DNA from 2 places in the Actinomadura sp. NPDC023710 genome. Region 2 is predicted to be linked to the other one. Evidence: riboswitches for the same ligand, from Rfam matches in the RefSeq annotation. Region 2 holds a riboswitch; the other holds the start of a gene.
What was found. Region 2 has a riboswitch for glycine ahead of gcvP (aminomethyl-transferring glycine dehydrogenase). Riboswitches for the same ligand answer to the same signal wherever they lie in the genome.
Positions count from the first base shown of each region.

Region 1 (11,772 bases), on a different contig from region 2:
TCGGCGAAGTCCTCGGCGGTGAAGCCGCGCGTCGCCAGGGCCGGGGTGCCGATCCGCAGGCCGGAGGTGACCATCGGCGGGCGCGGGTCGTTCGGCACCGCGTTGCGGTTGACCGTGATGCCGATGTCGTGCAGGCGGTCCTCGGCGTCCCGCCCGGTGAGCTCGGAGTCCACCAGGTCGACCAGCACGAGGTGGACGTCCGTCCCGCCGGTCAGGACCTTGACGCCGGCCTTGGCGGAGTCCTCGGCGAGCAGGCGCTCGGCCAGCAGCTTCGCGCCCTGCACCGTCGCCGCCTGCCGGGCCCGGAACTCCTCCGACGCGGCGATCTTCAGGGCGACGGCCTTGGCGGCGATCACGTGCTCCAGCGGCCCGCCCTGCATGCCGGGGAACACCGCTGAGTTGATCTTCTTGCCGAACTCCTCGCGGGCGAGGATCAGCCCGCCGCGCGGTCCGCCGAGCGTCTTGTGCGTCGTGGTCGTCACGATGTCGGCGTGCGGGACGGGCGAGGGGTGCAGCCCCGCCGCGACCAGGCCCGCGAAGTGCGCCATGTCGACCATGAGCAGCGCCCCGACCGAGTCGGCGATCCGGCGGAACGCGGCGAAGTCGAGCTGCCGCGGGTACGCCGACCAGCCCGCCACGATCATCTTCGGCCGGTGCTCGGCCGCGAGCGAGGCCACCTCGTCCATGTCGACCAGGCCGTCCTCGGCGCGGACGTGGTAGGGCACCACGTTCAGCACCTTGCCGGAATAGTTGAGCCGCATCCCGTGCGTGAGGTGCCCGCCGTGCGCGAGGTCGAGGCCGAGGATCGTGTCGCCGTGCTGGAGCAGCGCGAAGTAGACGGCCGTGTTGGCCTGCGCCCCGCTGTGCGGCTGGACGTTCGCGTGCTCGGCGCCGAACAGCGCCTTGGCCCGGTCGATCGCGAGCTGCTCGGTGACGTCGACGAACTCGCAGCCGCCGTAGTACCGGCGCCCCGGATACCCCTCGGCGTACTTGTTCGTCAGGACCGACCCCTGAGCCTCCAGCACCGAGACGGGCGCGAAGTTCTCCGACGCGATCATCTCCAGGGTGCTCTGCTGGCGCCGCAGCTCCGCCGCGACGGCCTCGGCGACCTCCGGATCGGCCGTCGCGAGAGAGTCGTCCAAGCTCATGATTCCTCGACCAGCTTGCCGTAGGCGGTGGAGTCGAGCAGGTCGCCCGGCTCCACCGAGATCCGCACCTTGAAGATCCAGCCCTCGCCGTACGGGTCGTCGTTGATGACCTTCGGCTCGTCCACCACCGCGCTGTTGATCGCGGTGATCTCGCCGCTGACGGGGGAGTAGAGCTCGCTGACCGACTTGGTCGACTCCACCTCGCCGCACGGTTCGCCCGCCTCGACGGCGTCGCCCTCCGACGGCGTCAGCTCGATGTAGACGATCTCACCGAGGGCGTCGGCGGCGTGCGCGGTGATGCCGACCGTGACGATGCCGTCCTCGCCACCGAGGCCCGACACCCACTCGTGCTCCTCGCTGTAGCGGAGCTCCTCCGGAACGCTCACGATCACTTCTCTCTTTCCCCTGTGGGGGCGCGCGCCCCCACACCGCCGGACAACTTGTTCAGGAACGCTTGTAGAACGGTAGGGCCACCACGTCCACCGGCTCGTGCCGGCCGCGGACGTCCACGGCCAGGCCCGTCTCCTCGACGCCGCTGTCGAGGTACGCCATGGCGATCGGCGTGCCCAGTGTGGGCGACGGGGCGCCGCTCGTCACGATGCCGCACGGCGCGCCGCCGGACGTGACGACCTGGTACCCCTTGCGGGGCGCGCGACGCCCCCGCGCGACCAGTCCCACGAGCCTACGGCCCGGCGGGGTCTGCGCCTGCGCCGCCAGAGCGGACTTCCCCACGAAATCGCCAGGCTTGTCCAGCTTCACCACACGGCCGAGGCCCGCCTCGAACGGCGTCGTCTCGGCCGTCAGCTCGTTTCCGTACAGCGGCATCCCCGCCTCCAGGCGCAGCGTGTCGCGCGCCGACAGCCCCGCGGGGACGACCCCCTCCACCGCGGCGAGCGCCTTCCACAACCGGACCGCGTCGGACGCGTCCACGAACAGCTCGAACCCGTCCTCGCCCGTGTACCCGGTGCGGGCGACCAGCGCGTCCACGCCCGCGACCCGCCCCGCGAGGATCGCGTAGTACTTCAGGCCCTCCAGCGGCGCGTCCGTGAACCCTTCGAGAATTCCCTGGGAACGCGGCCCCTGCAGGGCGATCAGCGCGTAGGAGTCGGACCGGTCGTCCACCGCGGCCTCGAACTCCGCGGCACGCTCGATCAGCGCCTCCCGGACGACGGCGGCGTTCGCGGCGTTCGCCACCACCATCCACGTCTCGTCCGCGAGCCGGTAGACGATCAGGTCGTCCAGGACGCCGCCGTCGTGGCCGCAGATCATCGTGTAGCGGGCCTTGCCGACCGGCATCGGCGACAGGTTGCCGACCAGCGCGAAGTCGAGCGCGGCCCCCGCGCCCGGCCCCGAGAGGAAGATCTCCCCCATGTGCGACAGGTCGAACAGCCCCGCACCCGTGCGGACGGCCTGGTGCTCGGCGGTCTCGCTCGCATAGCGCAGCGGCATCAGGTGGCCGGCGAAGTCGACGAGGTTCGCGCCGAGGTCCTCATGGACGTCGTGCAGCGGCGTCTTCTTCGCGGTCGGATCGGCGGACATGGGCTCGGCTCCTTCGTCACGGGCGCGCATGGTCCATCGTCCCACTCGCGCACCGGGCGTATCGGTGCCTCCCCCTCTGTCATCGGCGCCTGAGAGCTTCACCCACCGCGGCACGGCGGGCTTTCACCTTCGGCGGGGGACCGGAGTCCCCGCTTTCCAGAGGTCGCCTGGCCCGTGCGGTCCGTGGGCCTGAGAGGTTCCGGGGAGGATTTGCTCCTTCGGCGTCCCCCACCGGCTGCGAGGGACTCTCCCGCACGGGATCATCGGCTGTCGCAGAAGGCTAGCAGTGTTCATTGCGTTTCCCCAGGGTCGGGGCCTTGGGGGCCCCGACCCTGGGGAAACGCGTGCGATCGCTGCATCGCTCCGGCTCGCCTTGCGGCTCGCTTCGCGATCAGATCCTTGCTTCGCTCGGATCTGCCTTCGGACGCGATCGCGGGGGTTCAGGTGGTCGCGGGGCTCAGGTGGCGGCTGAGGTTGCTTCGTCAGACGGCTGAGGTTGCTTCGTCAGACGGCTGAGGTTGCTTCGTTGGACGGTGCTGCCGCCCGCGGCCATTTCGGTCCCCCTTGGCGCGGCGTCCCTCGCGCTCTGGCTTGTGCTTGGCCTGGCGGGTGCCCGCGGCGGCTTGGCTGTGTGCTGCGGCAACGGGGGCGACAGGTCTTGAGCGCCCTTGGGGGATGCTCGGGTGCGCTTCGGCCGGTTCCGGCGGGCGTCAGCGTGGGGACGTGCCGGGGGAGGCGGACATGGACTTTACGCAGGTTTGTAGGGCGGTCCTGATCTTTTGCAGCTCGTCGGGGGCGGGGGTCCTGGTGGGGTTGGGGGTCGGCATCTGGACGCCTTGCTTGTGCATGCAGTCGTTGAAGGCCTTGACCGCCTTGGACTGGGCCGGGGGGAGGGGCGTGGTCTCGCTGCCTGGGCCGGGCTCGGGAGAGGACGGGGCCGTGGCCGCGGGGGTCGGGGCGGGGGGTGACGACGCGCTTGTCGCCTTGCCGTCGTCGGAGCCGCCGCAGCCGGCCAGGGCCAGCGTCAGCGCCAGTACCGCTACATGACCGCGCTTCAAGGGAGAACCTCCGTGGGACGGGGTGGGGCCGCCCATGATGCGCGGTCGGCCCTCCTCGGGGATACGGGCTCTCGTGACAATGACGCGCGGTCGGGTTAGCACCGCGACCGCAGCTGATCAGTACGGAATCGATGACTTCCTCGGGCATCGCCGAGCCGGCGCCGCTATGACCTTGGTCGGCCCGAACCACGATGACGCCGCACTCCATGAGCCGCTCGGCAGCACCGACAACCAGAATTTCCTTGACAAAATTTTTTGTCGGTTGGATCCTGGAGCGGTGCTGGAAGTCGCTGTGATCGAAGAACCCGCTGCGGCCGAGGCGTCCCTGGACCCGATCAGGTCACGGATCCTCGCCGCCCTGGCCGAGCCCGGCTCGGCCGCCATGCTGGCCGCCCGGCTGGGGCTCCCCCGGCAGAAGGTCAACTACCACCTGAAGGAATTGGAGCGCCATGGGCTGGTCGAACTCGCCGAGGAGCGGCGCAAGGGCAGCGTCACCGAACGGGTGTACCGCGCTACCGCCGCCTCCTATGTGATCTCTCCCCGCGTCCTGGCCGCCGTCAGTCCCGACCCCTCCCGGTCTCCGGACCAGATGTCCGCCCACTGGCTGCTGGCGCTGGGGGCCCGGCTGGTGCAGGAGGTCGGGACCCTGCTGACCGGCGCCTCTCGGGCCCGGCGGCAGGTCGCCACCTTCGGCATCGACGCGGAGGTGCGGTTCGCCACCGCGGCCGACCGGTCGGCCTTCGCCGATGAACTGGCCCAGGCCGTGGCCGTCCTTGTCGGCCGCTACCACGACGAGTTCGCCCCGCAGGGCCGGAACCACCGGGTGGTCGTCGGGCTCCACCAGATCCCCGCGCAGCCCGGCGCCCGGAGGACCGCGCCCGGCCCGCAGCAGGTGGACGCGGGGGCGCACGCGAGCGAACCCGAAGCAGGAGAGGAGAACCGACGATGACCCACCCCTTTGAGATCGAGCTGGAGACGACCCTGCCGGCAGGCCCGGAACAGGTCTGGGAGGCGATCGCCACGGGACCGGGAATCGACTCCTGGTTCATGGGCCGCAACGAGGTCGAGCCACGCGAGGGCGGAGTCGCCGCCATGGAGACCGGAGGCCGCCGGGAGGAAGCGATGATCATCACTTACGAACCCGGCAAGCGCTTCGCCACCCGCACGGCCACCGCCGAGGACGGCCGGTTCATGGCCTTCGAGTATCTGATCGAGGGACGGGACGGCGGCAGCACTGTGCTCCGCGTCGTTCACAGCGGCGTGCTCGGCGACGACTGGCAGGATGAGTACGACGGGCTGCGCCGCGGCTGGCCCTTCCACCTCCACACACTCCGCGAGTACCTGACGCACTTCCCGGGACGCGCCGGTGTCCCCGTCTTCGCCGTCGCGCCGTCGGACGGACGCTCGGCGCAGGAGGTTCACGAGGCGCTCACCCGCGGGCTGTCCCTGCCGACCCCGGTCGCCGTGGGCGCGCGGGCGCACGCCGAACCCGCGGAGCTGCCGCCACTTGATGGCGAAGTGGTCTGGTCGGACGACGAGCGCATCAAGGTCCGCACCGCGGACGGGATCTACACCTTCCTCCACATCACCGGCGCGGTGCTGGTGTTCCATCACCTCTTTGGGCCGGACACGGACGGGGCCGAGGCGGCCTGGCGGCAGTGGCTGATCGGGCTCCTCGCCTGAGAGCCCCCCAGGTACGCCCGTACGCCGACGGCGCCGTCGGGCCACCGGGGACTGGACCGCTCCCGGCGCCGCGGAACGACCGCGCTCCGCTCCAACGCGGCCCAAGCGTGCACCGAACAGCCTGAATACACACACGAAAGACCAAGGAGTCTTCAATGCGTACCCTGATCAGCACTGCCTTCATGTCGCTCGACGGCGTCGTCGAGGCCCCGGGCGACGAACCGGGCTACCGGAACTCCGGATGGACCTTCAAGGACGTCGAGTTCCTCCCCGAGGCCTACGAGATCAAGGGGCGGGAGCAGATGGAAGCTACCGCGATCCTGATGGGCCGGATCAGCTATGAGGTGTTCAGCCCAGTTTGGCCGAACATGCAGGAATTCGCGCATTACAACACGTTGCCGAAGTACGTCCTCTCCACCACCCTCACCAAAGAAGACCTGGTCCCGAACTGGGGCGAGACCACGATCCTGCGCTCACTCGACCAGGTCACCGCTCTCAAGCAGACCGAGGGAGGCCCGATCATCGTCCACGGCAGCGCCTCCTTGAACCACGGCTTCTCGGACGCCGGCCTGATCGACCGCTACCACCTGCTCGTCTTCCCGCTGCTGCTCGGCGCCGGCAAGCGACTGTTCAGTACCACGGACAAGGACACCCAGAAACTGAAGCTGGTAGAGCACGACGTCTACGCCAACGGCCTGCAAAAGCAGATCTTCGACGTGATCCACTGACGATGTGCTCCGGCATCTCGCTCTTCACCGCGATCGCGGGAGCGGGATGTCGTCCAGGTTAAGAGCCAGTGCCGACCGCGCATCCTGGTCTGGCAGCAACAGCGCGGCCACCAGCTCGCGAGCCTGGCCGGTGAGCTCGGCCTGCCCCGGGCCGGGGGCGAACGTCTCAGGGAGCTGCTGGACCAGGACCTGTCTGCCTCGCCGTCGGAGCCACCGCATCCGGCCAGGGCCGCTCCGTGGGGCGGGTGGGGTCGCCCATGACGCGCGGTCGGGTTGGCGCCGCGCATCAAAGCGGTGTGCGGCGCGTGCTGCTTCCCCGTTCGCCTCAACCGGATCGCGGGCCGTAACGTACTCTGAATTGGTTGTCGGAGATCACCCCCGGGTGCGTGGGGTGGACGGACCCGGAGGGCACGCCGCATGGTCTACTACCTGGCTGGAGCGCTGATCCTCTTCTTCGGCCTGCTGGTCTCCATCGCGCTGCACGAACTCGGGCACTTCTCGTTCGCCAAGCTGTTCAAGGTGCGGACCACGCAGTTCATGGTCGGATTCGGGCCCACCATGTGGTCGAGGCACAAGGGCGAGACCGAGTACGGCGTCAAGTGGATCCCGCTCGGCGGCTACATCCGCATGATCGGCATGCTGCCGCCGCGCAAGGGCGACGCGCCCGGGCAGGTGCGGCGGATCAGCACCGGGCCGTGGCAGGGGCTGATCGAGTCCGCGCGCGGAGCCTCGCTGGAGGAGGTCGGCCCCGGCGACGGTGACCGCGTGTTCTACGCCAAGAAGTGGTGGCAGAAGCTGCTCATCATGTTCGGCGGGCCCGCGATGAACCTGCTGCTCTCGGTGATGTTCTTCGCGATCCTGCTGATGGGCATCGGGACCAACCAGCCGCAGCCGGTGATCAAGGAGGTCGCCGAGTGCATGGTGCCGGCGAGCGCCAAGGTCGCCGCGTGCCCGGCGAACGCGGCGCCGACGCCCGCGCGGCAGGTCGGGCTGCGGGCCGGCGACCGGATCGTGGCGTTCGACGGCCGGAAGGTCGACGACTACGGGCAGCTGCAGCGCATGATCCGCAGGGACGGCGGCAAGACCGTGCCGATGACCGTCCGGCGCGACGGCAGGGACGTGCGGTTGAACGTCCCCATCACCCGCAACCAGATGTACGACCTCAAGGACGAGGACAAGGTCGTCAACGTCGGGTTCCTCGGCATCACGCCGTCCAGCGCGATCGAGCGGCAGGGGCCGGGCGCGGTCGCGAGCACGATGGGCGACCTGACCGCGCGCACCGTCGGCGCGCTGGTGCGGATGCCGCAGAAGATGGTCGGCGTGTGGAACGCGGCCTTCGGCGGCCACGAGCGCGACCCGAACGGGCCGATCGGCGTCGTCGGCGTCAGCCGGATCGGCGGCGAGGTCGCCGCGTCCGACGACTTCACCGGCACGCAGAAGGTCTCCTTCTTCGTGATGCTGCTCGGCTCGCTGAACCTCGCGGTCGGGCTGTTCAACCTCATCCCGCTGCTGCCGCTGGACGGCGGGCACATCGCCGGCGCGCTGCTGGAAGCGATCAAGAAGGCGTTCGCCCGGATCTTCCGCAGGCCCGACCCGGGTTACGTGGACGTCGCCAAGGCGCTGCCGGTCACGTACGTGATGGCGGTCGTCCTGATCGTCATGGGCGGCCTGCTGATCTACGCCGACCTGTTCAACCCGATCCGCGTCACCGGGTGACGTCCGGCATCGTGCCGGTCTTCAGGAAGCCGTCCAGCGCTGCCAGGTAGGGGGCGATGTCGAGGCCCTGCCCGGCCAGCCACGCGTCCGACCCGTAGGTGCCCGCGTAGCGCTCGCCGCCGTCGCACAGGAGCGTGACGACGCTGCCGCGCTCGCCGCGGGCCCGCATCTGCGCGATCAGTTCGGCCGCGCCCCACATGTTCGTGCCGGTCGAGCCGCCGACGCTGCGGCCGCTGACCTCGCTCGTCCAGCGCATCGCCGCGATGGACGCCGCGTCCGGCACCCGGATCATCCGGTCGATCACCGTGGGCAGGAACGACGGCTCGACGCGGGGGCGGCCGATGCCCTCGATCCGCGAGCCCGCCGCGGTGCGCCCGGGGTCGCCGTCGGCGAACGAGCCGTGGAACGCCGACCCCTCCGGGTCGACCACCGCGAGCCGCGTCTGGAACATCCGGTAGCGGGCGTACCGGCCGATCGTCGCGGACGTCCCGCCGGTGCCCGCGCCGACCACGATCCAGGACGGCTCGGGGAACCGCTCCAGCCGCATCTGCTCGAAGATCGACTCGGCGATGTTGTTGTTGCCGCGCCAGTCCGTCGCCCGCTCGGCGAAGGTGAACTGGTCCATGAAGTGTCCGCCGCACTCGGCCGCGAGCCGCCGCGATTCCTCGTAGATCGCCGACGGGTCGGCCACCAGGTGGCAGCGGCCGCCGTGGAACTCGATGAGCTGGATCTTCTCCGGGCTGGTGGAGGCCGGCATGACCGCGATGAACGGCAGGCCCAGCAGCCGCGCGAAGTACGCCTCCGACACCGCCGTCGACCCGCTGGACGCCTCGATGATCGTCGTGTCCCGGCGGATCCAGCCGTTGGCCAGCCCGTACAGGAACAGCGACCGCGCGAGCCGGTGCTTCAGGGAACCCGTGGGGTGGACGGACTCGTCCTTCAGGTAGAGGTCGATGCCCCACTCCGGTGGCAGCGGGAACACGTGCAGGTGCGTGTCGGCGCTGCGGTTGGCGTCGGCGTCCACGAGCCGGATCGCCTCGGCGATCCATGCCCGGTACCCGGGATCGCAGCGGTCCACGATGCGGCTCATGACGGTTCTCTCCTTGATCGTCGGCAGGGTCCCACGATATCCGCGCATGTCACGGTGCATCATTGAGTGGGCGGGGGGCAGATGATCGAGATGTTCGACGAACGCATCATGGCGACCGGGCGGCTGCCGCTGTTCGGTTTCTTCGTCGCGTTCATGATCACGTTCGTGCTGACGCGGGTGAACGTGCGGCTGATCCGCGCGGACGTCCGCTGGTGGTTCCGGAACGTGAAGGCGGGGGACGTGCACATCCACCACGTCGTGTTCGGCGTGGTGCTGATGCTGATGGGCGGTGTGGCGAGCCTCGCCGTCCCGGACGCCTACGTCGGCCTCGACCTGGCGGCGGCGGTGGTGTTCGGGATGGGCTCGGCCCTCGTCCTGGACGAGTTCGCGCTGATCCTGCACCTCAGCGACGTCTACTGGACGGAGAAGGGCCGCGCGTCCCTCGACGCCGTGTTCGTCGCCATGGCGGTGACCGGGCTGCTGCTGCTCGGCATCCGCCCCCTCGGCTACGAGGGCATCGCGCCCGACCCGGGCACCGGGCTGATCACCCGCGTCTACGTCGCCTCCCTGGCCGTCAACCTCGTCCTCGCCGTGATCACGCTGCTGAAGGGCAAGATCTGGACGGGGCTGATCGGGCTGTTCATGCCCGCGCTGCTGATCGTCGGCGCGATCCGGGTGGCGCGGCCCGGTTCGCCCTGGTCGCGCTGGCGCTACGACCCCGCCTCGCGCCGGTACCAGCGGGCCGTCCGGCGCGAGACGCGGCTCCGGCGGCCGCTGATCCGCGCCAAGATCTGGGTGCAGGAGTTCATCGCGGGCCGGCACGACCTCATCCCGCCCGAGCTGCTGCAGCGCCGCGCCGAGGCCGCCGAGCGGATCCGCCGCCGCAAGCTGGCCCGTGCCGCCGCCCGCGCCGAGCGCTGGGCCGAGCGCCGGGCCGAACGCGGCCGGGCGCGCCGCGCCGAGCGCCGGGCGGCGCGCCGCGCGGCCGTCCGGGCCGAGCGGGAGGCCGTCGCGCGCGCCGAACGCAACGCCGCGGCGCGCGCCCAGCGGGAGGCCGCGGCACGGGCGCGGCGCCGCAGCCTGTCGCGCGTGCGGGGGCGGACCGGCTCGCGGATCCGGACCCGCGCCGCGTCCACCCGGCGGGCCCGCGGCCGCGGGGAGGAGCCGCAGGCCGGGGACCAGCCGCCGGCCGAGGCCCCCGAGCTCAGCCCGTGACGGGGCTCAGCCCGTGACGGGGCTCAGTCCATGACGGGCGCGACGGCCCGGACGGTGTCGATCGTGTCGGCCTCGGCGGCGGACTTGTCGGGCCGGTACCGCAGGACGCGGGCGAAGCGCAGCGCGATGCCGCCGGGGTAGCGGGGGCTGTGCTGGACGCCGTCGAACGCGATCTCGACGACCAGTTCGGGCCGGACGTGCACCGTCCAGGAGTCCTCGCGCACGGCCAGTTCGCGCAGCTTCTCGGTCTGCCAGGCGAGCAGCTCGTCGGTGAGCCCCTTGAAGGTCTTGCCGAGCATGACGAAGCCGCCGGTGTCGGGGTCGCGGGCGCCGAGGTGCAGGTTGGACAGCAGGCCCTGCCGGCGGCCGTGCCCCCACTCGACGGCGAGGACGACGAGGTCGAGGGTGTGCCGGGGCTTGACCTTGATCCAGCCGGCGCCGCGCCGCCCGGCGGTGTACGGGGTGTCGAGCGCCTTGACGACGACGCCCTCGTGGCCGCGCGCGACCGCCTCGTCGAAGACCTCCTTGGCCTTCGCGGGGTCGCCGGTGACCACCCGGGGCATCCGCAGTTCTTCGGGGACGACCCGCGCGAGCGCCTCGTACCGCTCGGCCCCGGGCGCGTCGAGCAGGTCCTCGCCGCGCGCGCCCTGCGGAGGGGCGTCGCCGGCCTCCACGAGGTACAGCACGTCGAACAGGAAGACGGCCAGCGGCACCGGCTCGGTGTCCTTCGCCGTGCGCGTCGCCGTGCGGGCGGAGGTGACCTGGAACGGGTGGGGAGTGCCGTCCGGCCGCAGAGCGATCAGCTCGCCGTCGAACACGGCCTCGCGGACGGGCAGCCCCCGCACCGCCTCCACCACCTCGGGCAGCCGGGAGGTGATCTCGTCCAGCGTCCGGGTGAACACCCGGACCCCGCCGCCGGACACGTGCACCTGCGCGCGGATGCCGTCGAGCTTCCACTCGACGGCCGCCTCGCCCCTGAGCTTGGCGAACGCCTCGTCGACCGACGGCGCGGCGGAGGCCAGCATCGGCTTGACCGGCCGCCCCACCTCCAGCGTGAACGCGCGCAGCCCGTCCACCCCCTCCGCGAGGGCGGTCGTCGCGACCGGGCCGAGCGAGCCGCGCAGCATGAACGCGCGCCGGACCTCGGCGGAGGGCACCCCGGCCGCCGCCGCGATCGCCTCGGCCATCACCCCGTCCAGCGCGCCCTGACGCAGCTCCCCCGCCAGCAGCCTGACGAGGAAGCCCTGCTCGGGGGCGGTGGCGCGGCCGAACAGGGCCGCGAGGAACTCGCGCCGCCGGGCGACCGAGCCGGGCCCGGACACGGCGCCGATCTCGCCGAACGCCTCGTGCACCCCGGGCACGGTCAGGGACGGCTCCGCGGCGGGCGGCGGGAGGTCGCGCAGCGCGGCGTACCCCACCCCGATCTGGCGCTGTGGCAGCTCGCCGGACAGGTAGGCGACGACGGTCGCGGCCTCGCCCGGGTCGGCCGCGCGCAGGCACTCCGCGAGCGCGGACACCTTGGCCTTGCGGCCCGAGGTGCCCGCGACCGCCTTCGAGGTCCGTGCGATGTCCGCTAGCAGCATCCCTTCATTGTG
Region 1 covers NZ_JBFAGB010000002.1:320,960-332,731, reverse strand. The annotation lists gene glyA (serine hydroxymethyltransferase) at 1-1,148, opposite strand, end outside; gene gcvH (glycine cleavage system protein GcvH) at 1,145-1,534, opposite strand; gene gcvT (glycine cleavage system aminomethyltransferase GcvT) at 1,593-2,687, opposite strand; glycine riboswitch at 2,855-2,950, opposite strand; gene AB0H37_RS03610 (hypothetical protein) at 3,398-3,745, opposite strand; gene AB0H37_RS03605 (helix-turn-helix domain-containing protein) at 4,023-4,694, shown strand; gene AB0H37_RS03600 (SRPBCC domain-containing protein) at 4,691-5,428, shown strand; gene AB0H37_RS03595 (dihydrofolate reductase family protein) at 5,584-6,156, shown strand; gene AB0H37_RS03590 (site-2 protease family protein) at 6,574-7,872, shown strand; gene AB0H37_RS03585 (PLP-dependent cysteine synthase family protein) at 7,862-8,962, opposite strand; gene AB0H37_RS03580 (hypothetical protein) at 9,044-10,177, shown strand; gene AB0H37_RS03575 (ATP-dependent DNA ligase) at 10,201-11,760, opposite strand.
Region 1: linked by a shared signal. The riboswitch ahead of gcvT (glycine cleavage system aminomethyltransferase GcvT) and the one ahead of gcvP (aminomethyl-transferring glycine dehydrogenase) in region 2 are both predicted to bind glycine.

Region 2 (11,772 bases):
CCAGCCGCCGGGCGTAGCCGCGCGGCACCGGCGGACGCGCGCCCCGGGACCCGGCGAGCGCCTCGCGGACCCGGCGCAGCACCTCCTCGCGCGAGCTCATGCCCGCGTCCTGTCCCACCAGCCGCGGAAGCTCTCGGGCGGCGGCGCGGGAAGGTCGCGGGCCTCGGTCCACTTGCCGAGCAGGCCGGGGAGGCGGCGGATCCGCCCGCCGCGCGACAGCAGCCGCGCCCACCTGGCGCCGCGCCGCACCGCCGCCTCGTGGCGGCGCGGGTCGCCCATCGTCCAGGCGAGGCCGCGCATCAGCGCCATCTCGGGCGTCGGGACGGGACGCCGCCGGCGCGACTCCACCACCTTCCCCCGCAGGTGCACCAGCATGTCCGGAATGTCGATCTTTACCGGGCAGACGTCGGCGCAGGCACCGCAGAGCGTGGACGCGTAGGGCAGCGAGGCGTCGGCGGCGCTCTCCACACCGCGCGTCAGCGGGGTGAGCACCGCGCCGATCGGACCGGGATGGACGGGCCCGTAGGGGCGCCCGCCCGTCCGCTCGTAGACGGGGCAGACGTTCAGGCAGGCCGAGCAGCGGATGCAGCGAAGGGCGGCGCGGCCGACCTCGTCCGCGAGGGCGCGGGTGCGGCCGTTGTCGAGCAGGACGAGGTGGAGGGCGCGCGGCCCGTCGCCCGGCGTGACACCCGTCCACGACGAGACGTACGGGGTCATCCGGTCGCCGGTCGACGAGCGCGGGAGGAGCTGAAGGAACACCTCCATGTCATCCCATGTCGGGACAACCTTGTCGATACCGGCGACGCTGATCAGCGTCTCGGGGAGCGTCAGGCACATCCGCGCGTTGCCCTCGGACTCCAGCAGGACCAGCGTGCCGGTCTCGGCCACCAGGAAGTTCGCGCCGGTGACCGCGACGCGGGCGCGCAGGAACCGGTCGCGCAGGTGGGCGCGGGCGGCGGCGGCCAGCGCCTCGGGGTCGTCGGCCAGGCCGGGCCCGGCAGCCGGGACCGCGCGCCGGAACAGCTCCGCGATCTCCGCGCGGTCACGGTGCGCGGCCGGGGACAGCAGGTGGGACGGCGCGTCCTCGCCGAGCTGCACGGCCATCTCGGCGACGCCGGTCTCGCGGACGGTCACGCCCGCGCGGGCCAGCGCGTCGTTCAGGCCGATCTCCCGCGTCGTCGCGGAGGCCGCCTTGACGACCTCCTTGGCCCCGGTCGCGCGGACCAGGCCGGTGACGACGCGGCGCGCCTCCGCCGCGTCCGCCGCCCAGTGCACGGTGCCGCCGGCCTCGGTGACGGCCCGCTCCAGCTCCTCCAGGTGGGAGTCCAGGTCGAGCAGCGCGTCGTCCTTGATCGCGCGCCCGGCCTCGCGCAGGTCCTCCCAGTCGGCGGTCTCGGCCGCCGCGGCGGCCGCCCGCCCCCGCAGCGCGGCCGTCGCGCCGCGGAGGTTGCGGCGCATCCGGGTGTCGGCCAGTTCCGGCCGCGCGGCGGCGGCGAACTTCGGCCTCGGCGCCGGGACGGGCCCGCTCCTGCCTGAGGAGGACGGCGTCGTCCCCGGAGAGGAGGCCGTCACGCCGGCCCCGTCTCCGCGAGGATCTCGGCCAGGTGCATCGTCCGGACCCCGCCGCGCAGCCGCGACAGCGCGCCGCCGATGTGGGCCAGGCACGAGTCGTCGACCGCGCAGACCACGTCCGCGCCGGTGTCGCGGACGTGCCTGACCTTGTCGGCCACCATCGCGACCGACACGTCCGCGTTCTTCATCGCGAACGCGCCGCCGAACCCGCAGCACTCCTCGGCGGACGGCAGCTCCACCAGGTCCAGGCCGCGCACCGCGCGCAGCAGCCGCACCGGACGGTCGCCGACGCCGAGGGTGCGCAGGGACCGGCAGGACGGGTGGTAGGTGACCCGGTGCGGGAAGTACGCGCCGACGTCGGTGACCCCCAGGACGTCGACGAGGAACTCCGTCAGCTCGTAGACGGCGAGGGCCTCGGCGGCGCGCGCCAATCCGGGGTCGCGGGCCGTCCGGGCGATCTTCGGGTAGTCGTCGCGGACGGTCGCGGCGCACGACGCGGACGGCGCCACCACGACCTCGCAGCCCTCGAACGCGGCGGTGTGGGAACGGGCGAGCCCGGCCGCCTCGCGGTGGTAGCCGGCGGTCCAGTGGAACTGGCCGCAGCAGGTCTGCCCCGGCGGGAACGCCACCTCGTGCCCGAGCCGCTCCAGCAGCACGGTCACGGCCTTCGCGGTGCCGGGGAACAGCACGTCGTCGAAGCACGCGACGGACAGCGCGACCCGCACCGGCCTCACTCCCCCAACCCCTGCAAAGCCCGTTCCCCCGCCGAACATGGTAAGGGTTTCAGGCTCCGGCGGCGTGTCGTTCTTCGTCCGTTATCGCGCGGGAGGGACGCTACTGCGTGTCACCCCGGAGTGGGAGGGATCACACCCGTCCGGTACTCCGGTACCAAGGGACAACCGTCCCAACGGGCTATGGCCGGTGGGGGCGAACCACTCCACACTGGGGTGCGTCAGAACAGGAAAGCACCACGACCTACCAGTAGTTGAGACCGGAGGCACGCCATGTGCCCGCACCAGCCGCCTTGTCCCTCCCACAACGCACCCGACCGCGACGCCGCACGCACGCTGGCCTCGCACCCCGAACAGGGGTGGAGCCTGCTGTGCAACGGGGTCGTGCTGTTTGAGGACACCGGTGAGCTGCTGCCCGACGGGGAAGTCATCGCGCCGCACCGGCCGACGGACGCGCAGGCCACGTCCGCCGCTTGAGCGGTCTCCACGGGGGACTAGTTCAAACGGGTGATCATCCTCGGGGGCACGCCCACCCACCACCGGCCTCTGGGCCCGCACCGGGCCCGGAGCCACTGTACTCCCGGCCCGTCCGCATCGGACGGGCCGCCCATCGTCTCAGCCACGGCTCCACCGCCCGGCCGACCGCCGCGGGGTCCTTGCCGAGGTCGTGCCGCTCCTTCGGCAGGATCGTGACCTGCGCCGCGTCCGCCGGGTCGGGGACGCCGAACGGGTCCCGGTCGCCGTTGACGACGAGGACCTCGACCCCCGCCGACCGCAGCTCGTCCACCCGGGTCTTCTCCGGCCTGCCCGGCGGGTGCAGCGGGAACGCCAGCGCCACCACGCCCGCCGCCCCGGCGGCCGCCGCCGTCCGGCACGCCACCCGGGCCCCGTTGCTGCGGCCGCCCTGCACCAGCGGGACGTCCCCGAACCTCTTCCGCAGGACCGCGACGACCTCCAGCCACGCCTCGTCCTGCTTGGCCGCCGGGCCGGGCGCCCGCCGCCCGGCGAGCCGGAACGGCTGCGTCACCCGGGCGACGGCGCCGCCGAGCCGCAGCGCCTGCGCCCGCACCGCCAGCAGGTCGGCCGCCTCCACTCCCCCGTTCGACCCGTGCGTGAGCACCAGCAGGAACGCCGGGTCGTCGACCACGTCCAGCACCATCTCGGCGGGCCCGTGCGCCGTCGCGACCTTCATGTGACTCACGGTAGCGGCAGCCGCGGATGAGCCGTGCGGCAGACTGGGCCCATGGAAACGATGACCGACAGTGAGTGGCGCGCGTTCGTCCTGGAGGGCACCCGCACCGGCAAGGCCGCCGTCACCCGCAAGGACGGGTCGCCGCACGTGACGCCGATCTGGTTCGTCCTCGACGGCGACGACCTGCTGTTCAACACGGGCCGCCACAGCGTCAAGGGCCGCGTCCTCGCCCGCGACCCTCGCCTGTCCGTCTGCGTCGACGACCAGACTCCGCCGTTCTCGTACGTGCTGATCCAGGCCGAGGCGTCCCTCGTCGAGGACCTGGACGAGGTGCTCCGCTGGGCGACCGTCATCGGCGGCCGCTACATGGGCGCCGACCGGGCCGAGGAGTTCGGGCGGCGCAACGCCGTCCCCACCGAGTACCTCGTCCGCGCCCGCATCACCAAGGTGATCGCCGAGCGCGCCATCGCCGGCTAGCCCTCGGTCCAGTCCGGGGCGGCCGTGCCCGTCGCCAGGCGGAACCGCTCGGCGAAGCTCTCGTGCAGCAGCGGCCCCCACCCGTAGTCGCTCGGCACCCGCACCGCCCTGCCGAGGGTCTCGCGGGCGTCGCCCGACCGGCGCTCGGCGTACCGGACGGCGAGCAGCGCGTACATGTGGTCGAGGGCGCCGAACGCCTCGCCGGCGAGGGCGGGGAGCGACCCGTCCGACACGGCGTGCTCGACGACCGGCTCCCACCACAGGTCGCCGTCGCCGTCACCGTCGTCGTCGGTGTCGCCGAAGTCGCGGCGCAGCCGCGCCCGCACCTGCCCCGCGGTGCCGGGCTCGGCGAGCCCCCGCCGCCATACCTCGCCCGCCTCGGCGCCCCGCCCCCGCAGCGGCAGCGTCCGCGCCAGCAGCTCGGTGGCCAGCGGCCCGAACTCCGGGTCGGGCGGCTCCTCCCCCAGCGCCGCGCCGAACGCGCCGATCGCCTGGTCGAGGTAGGAGATGCCGAGCGCGACGGCGAGCCGCCCGTAGGCGTAGGGGGCGGTGCCCCGGTCGATCAGCTTGAGCCCGGCGGTCAGGACCCGCTGGGCCCGGGCGGGCTCGTCGCGCTCCAGCAGCCGCTGGGCCAGGTCATGCGCGGCGGGCGGCCCGTACTCGGCGTCCCCGGTCGCGATCACCGCCTCCCAGTGGTCGCGGGCGGTGTCGAAGTCGCCGGCGTCGTCGGCGATCCGGGCGAGGGCCAGGTGGGCGGGCGGCAGGTAGGCGGGGTTGCCGAAATCGACCACGACCCTCCAGGCGGGCGCCGCCCGCTCGTGCTCACCGGCCCGTTCGTGGGTGAGGGCCAGGTGGTAGGCGGCGCGCGGCCCGTACTCGGGGTCGGCGGTGGCGATCGCGGCCCGGTCGGCCTCCCGGGCGCGCTCGACGTGCCCGGCGTCGTCCAGGACGACCGCCAGCCCCAGCGCCGCCCGCGCCCGGAAGGGGGTGTCGCCCAGCGCGAGCACCCTCTCGAACAGCAGCGCGGCCCGCTCCGCCTCACCGTTCTCGGCGAGGCCGCGGGCCTCCTCGCACAGTCGCGCCGCGTCGTCGGATACCGCGTCCGGAGACTCGATCATCGCTCTTCTGCCCTCTGGGGGTCGGGGTCCGCAAAGAGCGTAGCGATCCGCCCTCTCCGACCACCTCCCGACACCCCGAAACCCCCGCCATGATCACAAATCCGTTCGACCGGACCGTCCCAAGAGGCACAGAGGCCACAGCGAGACGCGGACGGCGCTCGACCACCGTCCCGGCCACCGGCGACCTGAACCACCGCGATCGCGCCCGGAGGCAGGTCCGAGCGAAGCGAGAACCTGATCGCGCAGCGGGTCGGAGCGATGCCAGCGATCACACGGGTTACTTCTGGGCAGGCGCCTGGGGGCAGCTGCCCAGAAGGAACTCAATCTTCATACGCCTCAGGGGGCGGGCAGGAGCAGACGAGGTTGCGGTCGCCGTAGGCCTGGTCGATGCGGCGGACGGGCGCCCAGTACTTGTTCTCCCGCAGGGACGGGAGGGGGTAGGCGGCCTCCTCGCGGCTGTAGGCGTGCTTCCAGTCGTCGGAGACGAGGCAGGCGGCGGTGTGGGGGGCGTTCTTCAAGGGGTTGTCCTCGGCGTCGTAGCCGCCGTCGGCGACGCGCTGGATCTCCCGGCGGATCTCGATCATGGCGTCGCAGAACCGGTCGAGCTCGGCGAGGTCCTCGGACTCCGTCGGCTCGATCATCAGGGTGCCGGCGACGGGGAACGACAGGGTCGGGGCGTGGAAGCCGTAGTCGATGAGGCGCTTGGCGACGTCCTCGGCGGTGATCCCCGTCTCCTTGGTGATCTTGCGGAGGTCGGCGATGCACTCGTGGGCGACGAGGCCGTTGCGGCCGGTGTAGAGGATCGGGTAGTGCGGGGCGAGGCGGGCGGCGAGGTAGTTGGCGCCGATGATGGCGCCCTCGGTGGCGGCGCGCAGACCGTCCGGGCCCATCATCGCGATGTAGGCCCAGGAGATCGGCAGGATGCCGGCCGAACCCCACGGGGCGGCGGAGATGGGGCCGACGCCGGTGCCGGGGCCGGCCTCCTCGCGCAGCGGGTGGTTGGGCAGGAACGGGGCCAGGTGCTCGCGGACGCCGATCGGGCCGACGCCGGGGCCGCCGCCGCCGTGCGGGATGCAGAACGTCTTGTGCAGGTTGAGGTGGGAGACGTCCGAGCCGAACTCGCCGGGGCGGGCCAGGCCGACGAGCGCGTTGAGGTTGGCGCCGTCGACGTAGACCTGGCCGCCGGCCTCGTGCACGGCCGCGCACACCTCGGTGATCGTCTCCTCGAAGACGCCGTGCGTGGACGGGTAGGTCAACATGATCGCCGCGAGCCGGTCGCCGTGCTCGCCGAGCTTGGCGCGCAGGTCGTCGAGGTCGACGTTGCCGCCCTCGTCGCACGTGACGACGACGACCCGCATCCCGGCCATGACGGCGCTCGCGGCGTTGGTGCCGTGCGCCGAGGACGGGATCAGGCAGACGTCGCGGTGCTCCTCGCCGCGGGAGGCGTGGTAGCCGCGGATGGCGAGCAGGCCGGCCAGCTCGCCCTGGGAGCCGGCGTTCGGCTGGACGGAGACCTTCGCGTACCCGGTGATCTCGGCGAGGAAGCCCTCCAGTTCGCCGATCAGCTCGACGTAGCCGGCGGCCTGGTCGAGCGGCGCGAACGGGTGGACGGCGGCGAACTGCGGCCAGGTGATCGGCTCCATCTCGGCGGTGGCGTTCAGCTTCATCGTGCAGGAGCCGAGCGGGATCATGGAGCGGTCGAGCGCGATGTCCTTGTCCTGGAGCCTGCGCAGGTAGCGCAGCATCGCGGTCTCGGAGCGGTGCGCGTGGAAGACGGGGTGGGTCAGGTAGGGGCTCTCGCGGCGCAGGGCGTCCGGGAACGCCTCGGGGACCTCGGGGACCTCGCCGGCCGCGGCGGCGCCGAATGCCTCCAGCACGGCCGTGACGTGCGCGGGCAGCGTCGTCTCGTCGCAGGCGATGGCGACCCGGTCGGGCCCGTCCGGGCGCAGGTTGACGCCGCGCTCGCGGGCCGCCGCGACGACCTCGGCGGCGCGGCCGGGCACCCGGGCCAGGACGGTGTCGAAGAACGAGTCGTGCACGACCTCGACGCCGCCGGCGCGCAGCCCCGCGGCGATCTCGGCGGCCCGGCGGTGCGTCCGCTGCGCGATCGCGGCCAGCCCCTCGGGACCGTGGTAGACCGCGTACATGCTCGCCATCACGGCGAGCAGGACCTGGGCGGTGCAGATGTTGCTGGTGGCCTTCTCGCGGCGGATGTGCTGCTCGCGGGTCTGCAGCGCCAGCCGGTAGGCGGTGGCGCCGTCCGCGTCGACGGACACGCCGACGAGCCGCCCGGGAAGCTGGCGCTGGATGCCCTCGCCGACCGCCATGTAGCCGGCGTGCGGGCCGCCGAACCCGTAGGGGACGCCGAACCGCTGCGCGGAGCCCACCGCGATGTCGGCGCCGAACTCGCCGGGCGGGCGCAGCAGCGTCAGCGCGAGCAGGTCGGCGGCCACGACGGCCTTGGCGCCGCGCTCGTGGGCCTGGGCGATGACCGGCTCCAGGTCGCGGACGGCGCCGGACGCGCCCGGGTACTGCAGCAGCACGCCGAAGAAGTCGCCGTCGGGGAGGCCGCGGGACAGGTCGGCGATGACGATCTCGATGCCGAGCGGGATGGCGCGGGTCCGGACGACCTCGATCGTCTGCGGGAGGGCGTCGGCGTCGACGAGGAACGTCCCGGGGTCCTTGCGCCTGGAGACGCGGTGCGCGAGGGCCATGGCCTCGGCGGCGGCGGTGCCCTCGTCCAGCATGGAGGCGTTCGCGACGGGCAGCCCGGTCAGGTCGCCCACCATCGTCTGGAAGTTCAGCAGGGCCTCGAGGCGCCCCTGGGAGATCTCCGGCTGGTAGGGCGTGTAGGCGGTGTACCAGCCCGGGTTCTCCAGCACGTTCCGCATGATCACGCCGGGGGTGGTCGTCCCGTGGTACCCGAGCCCGATCATGGACGTCAGGACGGTGTTGCGGGACGCCAGCTCGCGGAGCCGGTCGAGCGCGGCGGTCTCGCTCAGCGCGGGCGGCAGCTCCAGCGGCCGGGACGTGCGGATCGCGGCGGGGACCGCCTGGTCGATCAGCGCCTCGGCGCCGGAGTAGCCGATGGCGGCCAGCATCCTCGCCTGGTCGTCCGGTGAGGGGCCCACGTGCCGGTCGGCGAACGCCGACCGCGGATGCTGCGGCGCGGCCACAGGGGCGAAGAACTGGGCGGTCATGGAGGGCCTCCTGGCTGCTGCGGTCGCTCAGGTCCACCGCCGGCGCCCGGCCGGCGGCGGGTCTCCCCCTCTGTCATCGGCACCTGAGAGCTTCACCCGCGCGGCGGGGTTTCCCCTTCGGTGAGCCGTCCCGCCCCGCGCGCGGGGACCGACGGCTGCTTTCCAGAGGTGCCTCGCCCGAGCGGTCCTTTTGCCTGAGAGGTTCCGGGGATGTTGCCCCTTCGGCGCCCCACGCTGGCGGCGTGGGGTCTCTCCCGCACAGGGTCGACGGCATGTCCTGGGTCGAACCCTACCCAAAGGCGCGTCCGCGACGTCGTTCCGGCCCGCCGCAAGGGGCCGCGCCCTCCGGCGGCGAGGCCGTACCGGCGAGTATCATGTGCTGACTCACCTGGGACTCGACGGTCCCGGGCCGCACGGGGGCGGGGAGATGAGGCTGCGGGATGGACGCGCGTCCCGGCGGCGGCCCCGCGACTCGACGGCGCGCCGCCGGGTCTGGGACGCTGATCACGATGGCGGATGGTCAGGGCGGCGGTACGGCGTGACACAGACCCACGACGGAGCGGTGCGCCCGGCGCAGGGTGCGACCGCCGGCGCGCCCGTCGACGAGCCCGCCCAGCCGTACCGGATCCGCCGGCCCTCCGACGCCATCCGGTTCGCGGCGTCCGTGGTGGGGCTGGCGGCGGTGATGCTGCTGGTGTCGATCGCGCAGCAGACGACCCACGGCCTGCAGACCGACATCGCGCAGGGCACCGCGCACGCGCCGCGGCTGCTGCTGACGCTGGCGACGCTGGTGTCCAGCTTCGGGGTGCTGGCCGTGCCGATCGCGTTCGGGATCGAGCGGCTGTTCCACAAGGACGGCATGCGCGTCGCGATCGCGCTGCTGGCCGCGATGATCGCTTTCGGCATCACGGTGGGCCTGGACGACCTGGTGGTGCGGGCCGCGCCGGGCGGCGTGCTCGACTCGCTGATCTGGGGCGGCACCGAGACCGCGCCGGTGCACACCGACATCGCCCCGGTGATCGCGTTCGTCAGCGCGGTCGGGATGGCGGGCCGCGCCCGCTGGCAGGCCGCGACCTGGACCATGATCGGACTGGCGGCGCTGACGGGGCTGACCGCGTCCTACGCCTCCGTCGCCGCGCTGGCGGCCACCTACCTGCTGGGCCGCGCCATCGGCCACGGCACCCTCTACGCGGTCGGGACTCCGAACCCGCGCCCGTCCGGCGCGGCCGTGGTGGCCGCGCTCGAACGGCTCGGGCTGCACCCGCTGCGGGGGGCGCGCCTGGACGGCGCGCACCACGCCGACGAGACCCGCCGCTACGGCGTCGTCCTCGCCTCCTGCCCGCAGGAGGGGTACGGCGCCCGGCTCCCGGCGGGCCGGGGGCCGCACGGCGACTGGGACGTGGAGGTCCGCGTCCTGGACCGCGACCAGCAGACCGCCGGGCTGCTCTACCGGGTGTGGCGGTGGCTGCGGCTGCGCGGCGCCACGACGGGGCGGACGCTGCGGTCGCTGCGCCGTTCGCTGGAGCTGGAGTCGCTGATGGCGTACGCGGTGGACGCCGCGGGCGCCCGGACGCCGCGGCTGGTCGGCACGTGCGAGGTGGGCACCGAGGCGGCGCTGCTGGCCTACGAGCACGTCCCGGGGCGGCCGTTCGGGGACGCCCCCGACGAGGAGATCACCGACGAGCTGCTGGCGGACGTGTGGCGGCAGTTCCGCTCCCTGCAGGCGGGGCGGCTCGCGCACCGGCGCCTGGAGGACGAGGCCGTGCTGGTCGGCGACGACGGCCTCGCCTACCTCACCGACCTGCGGTCCGGGGAGACGGCGGCCGGCGACCTGGCGCTGCGCCTGGACCTCGCGCAGCTGCTCACCACACTGGCGCTGCGCGCGGGGCCGGAGCGGGCGGTGCGGACGGCGGCGCCGGTGCTGGGCGAGGAGGCCCTCGGCGGTGCGGTACCGCTGCTCCAGCGGGTGGCGCTGTCGCGGGCGACCCGCACCGCGCTGCGGCGTCACAAGGACCTGCTCACCCGCATCCGGGAGCAGATCGTCAGACTGAAGCCGGAGACGGAGGCGCCCCCGGCCAAGCTGGAGCGGTTCCGGCCCCGGACCATCGTCAGCATCGTGGCGCTGTCGGTCGCGGCGTACATCGTCATCCCGCAGGTGACGAGCCTGGACATCGGCCGTCTGGCGGCCACGGCGAGCTGGCACTGGGTCGCGGCGGCACTGGGGGCGGCGGCGCTCACCTACCTCGCCGCCGCGTTCATGCTGATGGGGTTCGTCCCCGAGCGGCTGCCGCTGGGCCGGACGGTCCTGGTGCAGCTGGCCGCGTCGTTCGTGAAGCTGGTCGCGCCGGCGGCCGTGGGCGGCGTCGCCGTCAACACGCGCTACCTGCAGCGCTCGGGCGTCCGGCCCGCCCTCGCCGTCGCGAGCGTGGGCGCGTCCCAGCTCGTGGGGATGGTCACCCACATCCTGCTGCTGGTGCTGTTCGGGTTCCTGACCGGTTCGACGGCGAAGGCGACGCAGGACCTGGCCCCGTCCCGGACGATCGTGTTCGCGGTGCTCGGACTAGGGCTGCTCGCGGGGCTCGCGCTGACGGTGCCGCGGGTGCGGCGGGTGGTCGCCTCGCGGCTCGGGGCCATGTTCTCGGGCGTGGTGCCGCGCCTGGTGGACGTGTTGCAGTCGCCGCGGAAGCTGTCCACCGGGATGGGCGGCACCCTGCTGCTGACGCTGGCGTTCACGCTGTGCCTCGACGCGTCGATCCGGGCGTTCGGCGGATCGCTGCCGTGGACGACGGTGGTGCTGGTGTTCCTCACCGCGAACGCGGTCGGGTCTGCGGCGCCGACGCCGGGCGGGCTCGGCGCCGTCGAGGGCGCCCTCACGCTCGCGTTGACGATCTCGGGGCTGACGGCGGAGACGGCCACGTCGGCCGTGCTGCTCTACCGGCTCCTGACGCTGTGGCTGCCGGTCCTGCCGGGGTGGGGGGCGTTCGCCCTCCTGCAGCGCAAGGAGGCGCTCTGAGGCCTGGCCTCAGCCGGTGCGGCGGGCGCGCCGCCGGTCGGCGAGTTCGTCGTGGTGGTGTCCGGCGGGGTCATCGTCGCCGGTGGAGGCGCGTTCAGCGGGCAGTTCCGCCAGACTGCCCTCCACCTCCTGCCACACCCGTCCGAGCGCGATGCCGAACACGCCCTGCCCGCCCTGGAGGAGGTCGACGACCTCGTCGGGTGAGGTGCACTCGTAGACGCTGACGCCGTCGCTCATCAGGGTGATCTGGGCGAGGTCCTGGACGCCGCGGTCGCGCAGATGGGAGACGGCCGTGCGTATCTGCTGCAACGAGACGCCGGTGTCCAGGAGCCGCTTGACGACCTTCAGGACCAGGACGTCGCGGAAGCTGTACAGCCGCTGGCTGCCGGACCCCTGCGCCGACCGCACGCTGGGCTCCACCAGCTTCGTGCGGGCCCAGTAGTCGAGTTGCCGGTAGGTGATGCCCGCC
Region 2 covers NZ_JBFAGB010000020.1:73,237-85,008, reverse strand. The annotation lists gene AB0H37_RS23385 (LUD domain-containing protein) at 1-100, opposite strand, end outside; gene AB0H37_RS23380 (lactate utilization protein B) at 97-1,458, opposite strand; gene AB0H37_RS23375 ((Fe-S)-binding protein) at 1,569-2,297, opposite strand; gene AB0H37_RS23370 (DUF5999 family protein) at 2,577-2,780, shown strand; gene AB0H37_RS23365 (alpha/beta family hydrolase) at 2,815-3,495, opposite strand; gene AB0H37_RS23360 (PPOX class F420-dependent oxidoreductase) at 3,547-3,972, shown strand; gene AB0H37_RS23355 (tetratricopeptide repeat protein) at 3,969-5,090, opposite strand; gene gcvP (aminomethyl-transferring glycine dehydrogenase) at 5,411-8,290, opposite strand; glycine riboswitch at 8,463-8,557, opposite strand; gene AB0H37_RS23345 (lysylphosphatidylglycerol synthase transmembrane domain-containing protein) at 8,829-11,303, shown strand; gene AB0H37_RS23340 (MerR family transcriptional regulator) at 11,313-11,772, opposite strand, start outside.